Regions from separate parts of the Cellvibrio sp. PSBB023 genome, predicted to be linked through region 2. Evidence: predicted binding sites of a transcription regulator. Region 2 holds the regulator's gene; each other region holds the start of a gene.

Region 1 (5,030 bases), 2.1 Mb from region 2:
CAAGCCATCGCGCTTGGCAATTTTTTCAGCGGTTTTTCCTTTGGGTAAATAGGTGGGTTTAAAACCGAGTGTCTTGCCAGCAAAACCATCGGACTCCAGCTTGCGGCTATTTAGCAACACCATGGCACTTAATTGGCCGCCAGCACTATCGCCGGTAATGGCAACACGCGCCGGGTCACCTTTGTAGTTAGCAATATGTTCTTTCATCCACAACAGGCTGCCCATAGCATCTTCCACAATCTGGTTGATGTGAACGCTATTATTGTTATCGCCCAAGAGGCGATAATTCGTATTCACCACCACATATTCACTATTGCCAGCGATATATTCCGACATGGTATTCATGATGGAATTATTGTTAATCAACCAACCGCCGCCGTGGTAAATCACCAATACCGGATAATTTTTCTTGCCGGTTTTAGGAACATAAATATCCAGGGTAAGCGGCATATTATCGGGTTCAGCCCAGGTAATATTTTTATGGGTTTCAAATGCATGTTTCGGCTTCAATGCAGCCGCTTGCGACACCAGGGGTAACAACAGCGCAATAACCACTACACAATAGCGGAATACCGCTGATTTATTATTCGATAACAGACTGTTCATAATCGTTATGTCCATCCGGAAATGTTAAGTAAAAAAATCTCGCGCTACATAGCACAGAGATATTGAGTGTAGAACACTACTGTGGCAATAATCAGATGCAATTTGTCATAAAACCAGACTCTATGCACAATCGCAGCGCACCTTTACAAAAAATAATGATTTATCAACAAAAATAAGCGAATAATAAACCGCCAGATTGATAACAGATAAAAACCCATCCCTTAAAGGAGTTTCCCGATGAAGAAAATCGCCCTGCTCGCCACTGCACTGTTCTTGTCCAGTTGCGCAATAGACAACACAACCACACCTGACAAAAAACACCTCAGTGCCGCCGATAAACAACAATTAATTAATATCACCCAATCGCTGCCCGCCGAACATCAGGCCCGCTATGTGGCACGCAACCCGGTAGAAACGCTGGAATTTTTTGGGATTCGCCCCGGCGATGTGGTGCTGGAAGCACTGCCGGGCGATGGCTGGTACTCTAAAATCCTCATGCCGTATCTGGGTGAGAAAGGCCGCTTGATCGGTGTGGATTACAGCTTGTCCATGTGGCCGGAGTTTGGTGGCTTTGCTACGCCGGAGTTCATCAAGAAACGCGAACAATGGCCAGCACAATGGCGCACTGATGCAAAACGCTGGGGCAGTGCGCAGGTGGATGCCTATACCTTTGCAGATTTGCCCGCTGACCTGACCGGACAGGTTGATGCTGTGTTGTTTATCCGCGCACTGCATAATCTCGCGCGCTTTGATGCCAAGGGCCAGTACCTGCAACAAGCACTGGCAGAGACCTATCGGGTACTTAAACCCAATGGCACAGTGGGCGTTGTGCAACATGCCATGAGCGAATCCAAACCTGACGCCTGGGCCGATGGTAGCCGTGGTTATTTAAAAGAGTCAGATATAGTGTCGGCGATGTTAAAGGCGGGTTTTGAATTGGTAGACAGCAGTGATATCAACAAAAACCCCAAAGACAATCCGCAAGAGAATGACAATGTCTGGCGCCTGCCACCCAACCTGAACGGCACCGATGCACAAAAGCAGCAAAACCAACTGATCGGCGAATCCAACCGCGTGACATTACTCTTCCGGAAAAAATAACCACGATCACATAATATCTATCGCGGCGCGCAAAAAATAATTTTTTTGCGCGCCGCAGCAACTACATCACTGTTGGTAACTCACAATGAATAACAACCATAAAAATCCGTCGACTATATTTCAACATTACTTGCAGCAACTAAAAACGATTGTTCATAAGATAGATATCCATCAACAAGGCAACCCGCAGATACTGAAACACAGCCTACACCCCGATATGCTACCGCTCCTTGCCCAGCTGCGCACCGCGGCCAACTTTTCATTGCGCTGTTGTTGCCCGCTGAGTGGCCGTGAGCGCATCACGTTTGATAATAAGGATGAAACCTTCGCGGGTATTCAATTACAGCTGGATCAAACTATTCAGTACTTACAATCACTTCCGCTAAACGATGCGGCCAGCACAGCAAGTCTGATTGAGGACCAGGCCGGGTTTACTCCATTACAATTACCGGCAGAAGAATATGTTTATCACTATGCACTGCCCAATTTTTTCTTCCACCTGAACATGGCTTACGCCATTGGCCGTGCAGCGGGTGTGCCGCTTAGCAAAGGGGATTTTGATGGCTACCACCAATACCCCGATGGATTTTCATTTGTGTCGCAAGAAGATCAATAGCATAAAAAATCATCTACACAACTCGCACCTTGCGCTGTATCAAATAATTTTCAGTTAGGTTTTTATTTTTTACAGCGCTAAAACTAATTGATATATATCAATTTTTATAATGTGAAATTTCGTAACACTGCCTCTGTGATTTAACAATTGTGTTAACAACAGAGGAAATGCACATGCGTCAATTAGTAATGGCTCTGGTATTAGGTAGCAGTTGTGTAGCAGCGGCAACTCATGCTCACGAAGCAGGTGATTTTTTAGTGCGTGTTGGGGTTGCCCAAGTCGCGCCCGATGCAAGCAGTGGCAGCGTATTAGGTGGTGGCGTGGATGTAGAAGATGCAACCGGGCTGGGCTTTTCCGGCACCTGGTTTGCCACACCCCATATCGGCATTGAAGTGCTGGCCGCGCTGCCCTTTGAGCACGATATTGTGGGGAGCGGCGCACTCAGTGGTGTGGATATTGGCAGCACCAAACACCTGCCGCCCACTGTGTCCCTGCAATATTACCCGCTGGGTGAAGGCAAATTTCAACCCTATGCGGGCATAGGCCTGAACTACACCACCTTTTTTGATACCAAGAGCAGCGCTGCGTTGGATAGCGCGCTGGTAGGCGATACGGATATTTCACTCAAGGATTCAACCGGCGTCGCGCTGCAACTGGGTGCCGATTGGCAACTCAATGACAACTGGTATTTAAATGCCGCTGTGTGGAAAATTGATATAGAAACTACCGCGCGCATTTCAGTGGATGGAACTCAAGCAGCGCGCGTGGATGTCACAATTGATCCGCTGGTATTTATGCTGGGCGCGGCCTATTCGTTTTAAATTGGATATTCCATGGCGTCAGCGATTGACTGCTGACGCGCACTAAATCATTTTGAGCAATTCTTTTAAATCGCTCACGTGGCGACGGCTGATAATGGGCCGCGTCAGGGTATCGGCAAGGCGCACTTGATACTGCCCTTGCCCATTGCGCTCCAAGGCTTCGATATGTTTAATCGACACCAGCGAATTGCGATGTACACGCACAAAGCGCCCGTTAAATTCTTCTTCCAATTCTTTCAAGGTTTCATCGAGCAAATGTTCGCCGCCGCGATGATAGACGGTGACGTATTTTTGATCGGCAAGAAAATAGCGAATATCCTCCAGTGGAATTAATTCCACACCGCGCCGGGTTTTGGCCGTGATGTGGCTACGCTGGTTCTCCCGCGCTGCCGGTTGCTGCACCGCAAGGCGCTGGATTTTGTTGAGCTTTTGCGCCTTTTCCAGCACCTGCAATAATTGCTCGGCTTTGACCGGCTTGAGTAAATAGCCAACAGCATTAGTGCCAAATGCATCCAGCGCATACTGATCGTAAGCGGTGCAAAAAATAACGACCGGTGGATCTTCCAATTGGCTGATATCTTTTGCCAGGCTCAAACCATCGCGACCAGGCATGCGAATATCCAGCAGCACTATATCCGGGTCATGCTCGGTAATGGATGCCAGCGCGGCTTCCGCATTATCGGCCTCAGCCACGACATGAAAGCCATCAATTTTTTCCACCATGCGCAACAAACGCTGCCGCGCCAGGGTTTCATCATCAACAATAAGCAATTCCATACCAGTGATTCCGAATAATTGCGGGTTATCGCTATTGTGTTAACGGGCAAAAAATATAGGTGGTGAATACGCCATTTTCCGCACTGCTGGAAAGGCGTGCCGCTGCACCAAAGTGGGCGGTGAGGCGACGGCGAATATTATCCAATGCCATACGGTTATGACGTTGCGCGGGTTCGCTATTGTGCTGATTTTTTTTCACCAACAAATAGGGGTTGCTAATGACGATGCTTAATTGCTTATCGTTTTGCGAGACTTTAATCGTAATGTTTCCCCCGCGCGGCAGCGGTTCCACGCCGTGGAAAATGGCATTTTCTACCAGCGGCTGCAACATCAAGCTGGGGATTTTTAGCTGCGGGTTGCACTCGCTAATTTGCCAATCCACCTGCAAGCGTTTACCCAGGCGCAACTGCTCTATATCCAAATAGTGTTTGCACAGGCTCAGTTCGCGCTCCAGCGGGATCAAGCTTGGCTCGGCCAGGCTTGCGCGAAATAACTCCGATAAATCCTCCACCACTCGCTCGGCAGTATCCGGATCAGTCGCAATTAAACTGGCGATGGAATTCATACTGTTAAACAAAAAATGCGGGCGAATACGCGACTGTAACGCCTGAATACGCGCGTGCATTTCCGCCTGTTGCTGGTTGCGCAACTGCTGCTGCAAATACAAATAGCGCAATAAAATACCCGCTAAAATCGCAGCGATCACCATATTATTCAGCAGTTGCCAGCCGTTAAATTCAAAGTGATAGTCGTCCACCAGCGCGAGACCGCTGAAGCCATAAATAATCCATTGCCCGGCACTCGACAGCACCAGCGTAATCACCAGTACCAACGCATAACTGGTGCACCCGGCGCGCAGGTGGCTCTGTCGCCCCAACCAAAAACGCAGTCGGCACAAGGCAATCGCACTGAACAGCACCACCCACTGGATCTGCACCGAGATCAGCGCCAGCTTGTCCCAATTAAAATGCTGCAGGCCGGACGAGGCGCTGATCGTCAGCAGTACCGCCAGCAGCTCCGCCACCAGTACCAGTAAAAATACGGACTGGCTGCTGCATAAATCTGCCAGAAAGGGATTGGCAGGCTCGGCAGCGTCAGGTGCAGGCGGC
Region 2 (5,030 bases):
AGCATCGATGACCAACCTTAATTGGAAGTTTTCAATTGATGGCTTGCGCGATCAACTGGGCATGAAAACACTGCATGTGATCAACGATTTTGCATCACTTGCCTATGCAGTTCCCTTTCTCGAAGACGATGAACTCATCACATTATATGACTCGCATAAATCCAGTGCCGATGCACCGATTGTGGTGATGGGGCCAGGTACGGGCTTTGGCATGGCCGCGCTAGTGCCTAGCCAAAACAACTGGCGAATCATCCCCACCGAAGGAGGCCACGCCAGCTTCGCGCCAACCAATGAAAAAGAGCTGGATATCAAAGCCTTTCTGTTGAAAGAGCAGAACCATGTCTCTGTGGAGAATATTCTTTCCGGCGGCGGCTTGGTAACACTCTACAGAGCCCTGGCGCACAATGAAGGCGTTGAAGCGCAGCCTTATACACCAGCCGATGTGAGCACCAAAGGCATTGCCAATCAAGACCCACTCTGTCGCGAAGCAGTGTTGACATTTTGTGACGTACTGGGTGAAGTCGCAGGTGACAAAGCGCTTTCCCTCGGCGCAAAAGGTGGCGTAGTGATTGGTGGAGGGATTACTCCCAAGCTGGTAGATCTATTACCCGAATCACACTTTCTTGAGCGCTACAAAAATAAGGGGCCAATGACCGGCTACGTCAGTGACATATCGATTCGTTTGATTGTGAATGACAAAGCAGCGCTAGTAGGTTCTGCTGCATGGTTAATCAACAATACAGAATCATTGAAATAACAAAGCATTTGTAAACAATAAAAAAATCCGCCTCGGTTACCCGGGCGGATTTTTTTATTGCTCTTGCGTTCGCGAGGATACGATCAAAGACCAACTACATTTTCAGCCTGTGGGCCTTTTTGTCCGGGCTTTACGTCAAATTCTACGCGCTGACCTTCTGCCAAGGTCTTGAAACCTGAGCCGCTGATTGCACTGTAGTGAACAAAAACGTCCTGACCAGCTTCGCTTGCAATAAAGCCAAAACCTTTAGATTCGTTGAACCACTTAACGGTGCCAGTACTTCTAGCCATAATAAACCTCGATGTTTTCTTAAAATAAAAATGAATACCCCAAGTGGGATTGCGCTGGCGGATTCAGATGTTACTTATGAAAAACAGAACGAGGTGCTAATAGATTTACTGCTAGAACAACGATGCGACTTACCATAAATAATGCTGCTAACTGGCCAGCCGAACCAATATATTATTCAGTCAGCCCCAAGTAAAGAGGGCTTTTTAAGAAAGCCACCTGCTTTTTAGTTATATCCATACATCAGGGCAAGCTCCCCTCTGCCGAATGCAAATTCCGCGGACAATTGAGCCAAATCAACTATTTACCGCCTCCATTAAAGCTGCAACAATCGCTTATTACACTATTGCCGCAGGTTTCGCGGCCATGGTCACTTATTTGAGGTGGTGGACTTATGACAGCTAATCAACACATTGTAAAAACCCAGGATTCCAGCTGCCCTCACGATAAGCGCGTTAGTTGCGGAAATTGCCGTTTAAACACTATCTGCTTGCCGATCAGCTTGCACATTGAAGATATTGATCGCTTGAACAGCATCATCCAGCGCGGCAAACCCCTGCAAAAAGGCGATTATCTCTACCGCGCCAATGATCACTTCCACTCCGTTTATGCCATTCGCTCGGGTGCCGTAAAAGCACTGACACTGAGTGATAACGGCGAAGAGCAAGTCACCGGATTTTATTTACCCGGTGAAGTTGTCGGTATGGACGGTATTGCAGATAACCGTTATACCAACTCGGTCATTGCACTGGAAACGGCGTCTGTATGCGAGATTCCGTTTAATCGCATGGAAGAATTGAGTTTGCAAATTCCCAATTTGCAGCGTCACTTTTTCCAGTTAATGAGCCGCGAAATCACTCAGGACCAACAAATTATTACCTTGCTCAGTAAAAGTAGTGCCGAGGAGCGCATTGCAGCCCTGCTGTTAAGCATATCTAGCCGCAATAGCCGCCGCCAGTTATCGGCCAATGCATTCCGCTTACCCATGTCGCGCACAGATATTGGCAATTACCTCGGTTTGACCATTGAAACCGTCAGCCGGATTTTTACTCGCTTACAAAAACAACAGGTCATTTCTGTTGATAAAAAAGAAGTACTGATTACCAATATGGAACAGCTGCGCAACATCGCCAACGGCGACAGTCACTGTTAACCACCACGAGTATCCACAATGATTAACGCCCAACGTCTGGACGCCACCCTCGCCGCTTTTGATACGGCCAACCTGCAAGACCCTAATACTGAAATAGTGGATGGCAAGGTTGTTGCCAAAGAATGGATTTATGGCCAACGCATGAGCGCACGACTGGCGCAGTTTTGTCCTCACGCATCTGACCCCCTACAACTGGCGGCACGCAGCCAACATATCTGCCGCTGGAAAATCCCTCGCTCCGATTACCCCATGGATCGTACCGGCTACAAAAAGTGGCGACTGGATTTGGCACAAATGCATGGGGATATTGCCGGTGAGATTATGGCCAGCCAAGGGTATGAAGATGCGGTTATTGCACGGGTAAAAGACCTACTGCTAAAACGCAGCCTCAAGCGCGATGAAGAAGTTCAAACCCTTGAGGATGTTATTTGCCTGGTATTCATCGAGTTTTATCTGGAGGATTTTGCCGGTAAACACGAGGAAGCCAAGCTCATCGATATTATTCGCAAGACCTGGAATAAAATGTCACCCACTGGTCATACTGCAGCATTAACACTGCCGCTGAATGACAAGATGCTAACGTTGGTCAGCAAAGCGCTGAGCCCTGATAATTAATACAACAATGATTCATCCATCATTAAAAAGGAAAACACCGTGTATATAGCCCTTAAACACTTGCACTTAACGTTTGTCGCCCTCGCCCTGCTGATATTTTTTGTACGTGGTGTTTTGTTATTTATTAATTCACCACTACTGAACAAAAAACTGCTGAAAATTGCCCCACATATTATCAATACCATCATGCTGGTGAGCGGCATCCTATTAGCCGTCAGTTTGGGGATGAAACCAGGTGAGCATCCTTGGCTTATGGCCAAACTCATCGGCTTGGTTGTATTTATCATTCTCGGTGTTGGCGCATTTAAGGTTCGCAACGTGCTCCTGCAAAAAATCCTCTGGGTAGATGCCTTAGTGGTATTTGCTTATATTGTCAGCGTTGCTATCACCAAAAGCCCAATGGGGTTTTTAGGCTAATTAGACAGCAACTAATTGCCGCAACACCTAAGTGTTGCGGCAAAAACCTTTGCTAAGCTCCCCCCTTCACTAACGCCCCCTACCCCACTCTTTACCTTTTATACAGTTATTTAAATAACCAGCCACTTGGACCATGATAGATCTATAGGTAATTAATAGCACTGATTTTATTTACAATACTTGACCTTTCTTAAAAAGTGATTTATATCACACGTCTGTTGTTTAGCTTTCCAATAACTTTAATAATCGGCGAAACCTATGAAAAAGATACTCTTGTGCATCACCCTATTTTGTTTTTCACAATTCAGCCTTGCGTGTGATGAAGCTTGTAAGCGCGCCAAGGCCGAAACAGCAAATAACGTTAAATTTGCCAGTTACCTCAACCTTAAATACTGCAAAACCACCAGTTTGGATTTCTTATTACAAGGCCGCAAAAGCCTCCAAGCCTACCGCGAGAAACAACTGCCTACAGCACACCGGGGCGGCGCCAAAAATATTCGCAACTTCATTATGCAGCGCAAAGATTGGCTGCAAGAGTGCGATAACTACATGCAATTAACCGAGCAAGGCAGGATATTCCGCGATAAAGAGAGCACCGAAAAGATTATGTCGTCGCTCACCAATACCGCCGATGAACTGCATAAAATCATGATGCGCCCACGCGCTGAAGTGGAAAGCCTGGAATTGGTAACAGCCGCTGCCGGGCAAAAATTTGATGAGCTTTTTAAAAATGTGGATGACCACTATCTTGAACTGCAACGTCGCGGTCTGCTTTAAGCCCCAATTCACCCGATGAATACCCATAAAAAAACCGGCCATGACTGAGCCGGTTTTTTTATGCCTGGGTGGAAATAAACACACCTATCAGGTTTTCTTTTTCAAAGACAGTACGGGGCGATCCGGTTTATCTGGACGCTCGGCAAAGTGCTTTGCCAGCTCTTCACGTGCTTTAATCGCCTCGGATTTTGCATCCTGAACCGGACTACTCTGCCAGGATTTAGGCGCACTACCGCCAGACTTTGCCAAAAACTCCAGACCCGATCGCAGCAGGCGCGCCTGATCGACAAAACTGATGCCCTCCGGAAACTTACCGGGATAGACATCACTCGGATCCTTGGGGTTTCCCTCAATGCGAATACTGAATCCACTTGCGTGTGTTGCTGTACCGGCAGCCGCATCGGCTACCCAATCCTCAAAATTCATAGCTACCACTGATGTGATGTTTATTAACGAAGCCTGCATTAAATCATAAACTATTTATGTGACAAAATAGCTATTGGCTATTTAGCCAAGCTAGCTGCAACTTAGCCGTTTACAGCAGCGGCATTATCCGCGGCCATAGATTTGCGCCGTTGCTCTTCACGCAGCTCCAACTTTTGCTCCCGGCGCAATTGACGCTCCGGAGGCAATACGCCAATGTGTGCCTGATTGCGTTGTTTGGCCAACTCAATTTGTTTTTGCCGCTCGGAAAAACGTGTTTTTTGTTCGACGGTCAGCTTGTCATAACAGCGCGGACAGCAAACACCGAGCATATAGCGTTCGGACTTTTTGTCTTCCTCGGTGATGGGGTAACGACAGCCATGGCACTGGTCGTAAACACCTTTTTCCAGCTTGTGGTTGACGGCCACACGGTTATCAAACACAAAGCACTCACCACGCCACAGGCTTTCCTCTTCTGGAACTTCCTCCAAATATTTAAGGATGCCACCTTCGAGGTGGTAGACCTCTTCAAAGCCCTGCTCTTTCATGTAAGCGGTTGATTTTTCGCAGCGGATGCCACCGGTGCAAAACATAGCCACT
Region 3 (5,030 bases), 1.4 Mb from region 2:
AAGCGATGCCTTCGCCGGGCACAAAGGTATCAGCCATACCCTGAGGACTTTCGGATTTAAGGCGGCCATCGCGATCCAATAAGTGCAGCCAGTGAGTGTGTTGGCAGCAATCGACACCGCCGACCAGCACTTGCTCGACATGCCCAGCTTCCAGGTAATGCTGCGCTAATTTGATTGCTTCCAGCATGCCGGTGCGCCCGGTGCAGAGGATGCGGCTGGCACTGTAGGCTATGGGAAGCGCCGCTTGTTTGCGCAGCAGGGAGAGGAATTGGGTGGGCAGTTGGTTGTCCAGGCCTGGATAGTTTTCCGGTCCTGCCATAATCAATGGGATCGGCTCGCCTTGGTGTCCTGCAAGTATATCGAGCGCGCCAGTGCTGGCCATTTGTAACAGGCGTTCGTCGCGAAAGCTCAGGTCCGTGTCTTCCAGATCTTCAGCCAAGGGCAGCAGTGCGCCGTCGGGTATCAGGGACAGTGTGATTTGGTGATGATCAGGGGTGTGATAATTCGCCGACTGATAAGTGTTAATGCCTGCGCGATAGGCGTAAAAATTACTGAGGGAATTGGGGCCGGCAGCGGTAATAAGGTGGGTTTTGGCAATATAGGTGGTGCGCACGCGACTAATCTCCCTGTTAGGTCGCGGTGGATGCTAGCGATTCCTTTCGCGTAAAAAAACCTACTGGCGCAAACTTTTTGTGATCGCTATCAATAATATTTCAACTGCGTCGCCTTACCCCAAAAGACCTTATAGGAAAAAATGGTGTAAATAATAATGGTGGGTAATACCACTACGATGCCGTACAAAATAAACATGAGTGATTCCGGGGCGCTCGCGGCTTGCCAGATGTCGAGCTGACCGGGTACTACATAGGGGAAGAAGCTGTAAGCCAAGCCGATAAAACTCAGCAGGAAAATCATGCAGGCGGACGCGAAGGGAATCCAGCAGCCGAAGTCGTTGGGGTAGGGGAATAGTTTTAAATAGCGCTCTACGATAAACAGCAGTAAAAAACAAAATACTGGAATAGTGAGCAGCACAATAAAGAGTGGGCTGCCAAACCATTTGGTAAAAATGGTTTCGCTTACCAGCGGGTTGACTATAGAGACAGCAATAATCCCTAGAGCCATTAACCAACCGCAGCGGCGTGCCCACACGGCGGCGCGCTGTTGTAATTCACCTTCGGTTTTCATCACCAGCCACGCGGCGCCGATAAAACTGTAACCCGCTGTCACACAAATGGCGCTGAGCGCGGCAAAGAAAATGGCGGCAACACTTTGTTCAAAGCCCATCACATACATACCCAGCATATAGCCTTGCGATAATGTTGCGAGCAGTGAGCCGGTTTTGAATATTTTGTCCCATAGTTCTTTGTGATCGGCTGGCGCCTTGGCGCGGAAGTCAAAGGCAACACCGCGCAAAATTAATCCGGCGAGCATCACGGTGATGGGTAAATACAAATGAAATAAAATCAAGCTGTGTGCACTGGGGAAGGCGATTAACAAAATGCCTATACCAAGCACCAGCCAGGTTTCATTCGCGTCCCAAAAGGGGCCAATGCTGGCGATCATAGTGTCGCGCTGCTGTTCATTGTTGTTGGGCAATAAAATACCAACGCCCAGGTCGTAGCCATCCAGAATTGCGTAGATGAAAAAGGCGAGCGCCATAAGGCCGATAAAAATAACGGGCAGCCAAAAGGCTTGTCCGGTGAGTTGGCTAATGTCTGTCATGTATCGCTCCCCTTTTAGTGTGCGTTCTGCGCGCTGATTAATTTTTCTTGCAGTGTTTCTACCTCTTCCGGGCGATCCACCAACACCGATTTTCTCGCCATAAGAAACAGGGTGCGTACATAAGCAAATAACAAAACAACATAGAGTGTGAGATAAACCGTCAGGGATATTCCCACATTGGTGGCCGGTGTTTTGGTGACGGCATCGGCGGTGGCTAATACGCCGGTGACTAACCAGGGTTGACGACCAATTTCAGTCACATACCAACCGGCGAGTGTGGCAATCCAACCGGAGAAAGTCATGCCTACAAATACTTTTAGCAGCAGCGGTGGAATTTCCTGTTTGCGCCAATAGCACCAGCAGCCCCACCAGGATACCAATAACATCAAGGTGCCAATACCTACCATAATGCGGAAGCCATAAAACAACGGCGCAACCGGTGGATGGGCATTGGGGAATTCGTTCAGCCCTTTTAATTCGCCGTCCATTTTATGGGTGAGAATCAAGCTCGCCATCTTGGGAATTTCAATTGCGAATTTGTTGGATTGCGTTTCCTTATCGGGGATTGCAAACAGCACCAGCGGCGCGCCTTTTTCGGTGTGCCATACGGCTTCAATCGCGGCGACTTTGGCGGGTTGGTGATGCAGAGAATTTAAGCCGTGCATATCGCCCAGAAAAATTTGGATGGGAATTAAAATCGCTGCAGCAATCGTAGCGGTTTTTAATGCAAGGCGCGGTGCTGGTTTGTGATCGCCTTTAAGAATGCGGTAAGCGGAAATTCCGGCAATTAAAAAGGCAGCAGTTAAGCCCGATGCGACCAGCATGTGCGACAAGCGATAAGGCATGGACGGATTAAAAATAATCGCCAGCCAATCAGTGGGGTAGGCAACACCATCGCGCATTTCAAAACCGGTGGGCGTTTGCATCCAGGAGTTCAACGCAATAATCCAGAAGGCAGACATGCTGGTGCCGAAGGCCACTAAAAACGTGGCGAAGGTATGAATGCGGTTGGATACGCGATCAATCCCAAACAACATAATGCCAAGGAATGTGGCCTCCAGAAAAAAAGCGGTCAGCACTTCATAACCAAGCAAGGGCCCCGCAATATTACCGACGGTTTCCATGTAGCCCGGCCAGTTGGTGCCGAATTGAAAACTCATGGTAATTCCGCTGACCACGCCGAGTGCAAACGTCAGGGCAAAGACCTTGACCCAAAAGCGATAGGCGCGCATCCACACTTCATCGCCGCTGCGGTTGTAGCGAATTTTGAAATAAAACAAAAACCAGCACAGCGCGATGGTAATAGTGGGAAACAAAATGTGAAAGGAAATATTCGCCGCGAATTGGATGCGCGAAAGGATAAATGTGTCGAGCATAGCGGGTACCTCGGTCAATTAGGTCGTGGATTCTTTTTTACCGCCGAGCAGGCGATCTTTCATATCCAACACTTTGCCAATACTGCTGCCGAGCTTGAGTAGCTTGCCGAGGTTGGCTGAGTCCAGACGCTGAATTTCCTGCGTCCAGAGAGTGATCATTTCAATCAGTTCATGCATTTCACGCATGCGTTGCTGGGCATATTCTTCTTCGGGATTAGCTGGCTTTTCGATCAGCAAATTGCGCAAGGTGGACAAGGTTGGGTCGATTTCGCGTTTGCGACGCTGCTCAATCAGGGTTTTGGCTATATCCCAGACATCGCCCGGCGCCGAATAAAATTCTTTGCGCTCACCGGGGCGATGCTGCAACTTCACCAGCTCCCAGGACATTAATTCTTTTAAGCCCATGCTCACATTGGAGCGGGAAATACCCAGCGCTTCAGTCATATCATCCGCGCAGAGCGGTTCTTTACTCAGCACCAGCAGCGCATACATTTGCCCCACGGTACGGTTAATCCCCCAACGGCTTCCCATTTCGCCAAAGTGAAGGATGCAGGATTGGATCATCGGGGTCAGAGCAATGGGCATTTGCGGGATTCCTGTAATTTCAGTAATTACTGAAATTACAGGAATCATTGATGTGGGTCAATATAAATTGTGGTGAGTGTGGTTCGTGAGTGAAGATTCCAGTCTCACGGGAAGATTTGTTGCCCCTGCAATTTATCCATGGAAACAACAACCTTACCCTTGGCTCGACCCTCTTCGAGATAAGCCAGTGCCTCTTTGGTTTGATCAAACGTGAACACCTTGTCGATCACTGGGAGGATTTGCATAGCCTCAATCAGTTTGCCAAGTTCGGCAAGCTGGCGTCCGTCCGGATGTACAAACAGGAATGAATACTCCGCAGCGCGTTGTTTCGCTTGGCGAATTATTTTGCTGCTTAGCAACCCAAACACAAATTTCATCAAAAAGTTCATTCCCCGTGCGTGGGCAAAGGCGATGTCAGGTGGCCCAACCAGCGAAATCACATTGCTGCCGGGTTTTACAATCTGCAGCGATTTTTTGATTTCGTCGCCCCTGAGAGTACCCAGTACCAAATCGTAGCTTTGCAGTACCTTTTCAAAGGCCTGCTTCTTGTAATCAATGATTTCATCCGCCCCCAAGCGTTTAACTAAATCGATATTGGTTGTGCTGGTGGTGGTGCCTACGGTTGCGCCAAGGTATTTGGCGAGTTGAATAGCAAAGGTGCCAATACCGCCGGAACCGGCGGGGATAAATACTTTCTGCCCGGGTTTGATCTGGCCTCGCTCTTTCAGTGCTTGCCATGCGGTAAGTCCGACCATGGGGATCGAGGCTGCTTCTGCAAAATCCAGATTTGTTGGTTTTAAAGCAGCCGCGTGCTCGGCCACCACGGCATATTCCGCAAGGGTTCCATTACCTGAATCAAAGGTGCTTGCAAAGATCGCATCACCCACCTTAAAGCGGGTAACTTGGCTGCCCACTTCCACAACAACACCGGCGACATCGCTACCCATCACTGCCGGTAGCTGGAATTGGAGAATCGGCTTGAACATGCCTTTCGGGATCATGTTGTCTATTGGGTTCAAGCCAACTGCATGAACTCGAACGAGTACTTCGTTGGGCTTGATGCTTGGCTGGGCAATATCGGCAAAGGCGAGCTGATCGGACTTGCCATAGCGTTTGAGGATAAGTGCTTTCATTTTTCTGCCCCTATTCAAGCATCAAGTTGCAAGCTTTTGCGAATGCCAGAATCCAAAAGGCCTGTCGGCGCGAAGCGGCGCATAAACTGCAATTGTGCGGCGGCTTTGCCAGCGGTGTAGCGGCGCCTGGGTTTTTCGGCGCGAATGGCAGTGAGTACTACATCCGCCACTACTGAGGGTTCATCGGCATTTTTCATCGCCTCGCCCACGACCT

What was found. Region 2 encodes FNR, which switches genes on or off when oxygen is low (the NO sensors DNR and NnrR bind a similar motif). Its sites were predicted from a motif close to TTGATNNNNATCAA; they were not measured.
Region 1: B0D95_RS12605 (OmpW family protein) is a predicted target of FNR. The motif match lies at 2,411-2,424, and genes of this name have one in related genera.
Region 3: B0D95_RS17540 (GbsR/MarR family transcriptional regulator) is a predicted target of FNR. The motif match lies at 3,731-3,744, and genes of this name have one in related genera.

What each region holds. Positions count from the first base shown of each region.
Region 1 is NZ_CP019799.1:2,880,290-2,885,319, forward strand. Features, by position in the region: gene B0D95_RS12590 (alpha/beta hydrolase) at 1-606, opposite strand, end outside; gene B0D95_RS12595 (class I SAM-dependent methyltransferase) at 844-1,707, shown strand; gene B0D95_RS12600 (DUF1993 domain-containing protein) at 1,793-2,323, shown strand; gene B0D95_RS12605 (OmpW family protein) at 2,497-3,144, shown strand; gene B0D95_RS12610 (LytTR family DNA-binding domain-containing protein) at 3,187-3,921, opposite strand; gene B0D95_RS12615 (sensor histidine kinase) at 3,953-5,030, opposite strand, start outside.
Region 2 is NZ_CP019799.1:793,798-798,827, reverse strand. Features, by position in the region: gene glk (glucokinase) at 1-757, shown strand, start outside; gene B0D95_RS03595 (cold-shock protein) at 841-1,047, opposite strand; gene fnr (fumarate/nitrate reduction transcriptional regulator Fnr) at 1,440-2,198, shown strand; gene B0D95_RS03585 (DUF4202 domain-containing protein) at 2,217-2,813, shown strand; gene B0D95_RS03580 (SirB2 family protein) at 2,853-3,230, shown strand; gene B0D95_RS03575 (hypothetical protein) at 3,489-4,007, shown strand; gene B0D95_RS03570 (hypothetical protein) at 4,095-4,433, opposite strand; gene B0D95_RS03565 (rhodanese-related sulfurtransferase) at 4,535-5,030, opposite strand, start outside.
Region 3 is NZ_CP019799.1:4,074,981-4,080,010, forward strand. Features, by position in the region: gene B0D95_RS17525 (beta-ketoacyl synthase N-terminal-like domain-containing protein) at 1-613, opposite strand, end outside; gene B0D95_RS17530 (cytochrome d ubiquinol oxidase subunit II) at 703-1,722, opposite strand; gene B0D95_RS17535 (cytochrome ubiquinol oxidase subunit I) at 1,737-3,098, opposite strand; gene B0D95_RS17540 (GbsR/MarR family transcriptional regulator) at 3,117-3,683, opposite strand; gene B0D95_RS17545 (NADP-dependent oxidoreductase) at 3,788-4,816, opposite strand; gene B0D95_RS17550 (oxidoreductase) at 4,831-5,030, opposite strand, start outside.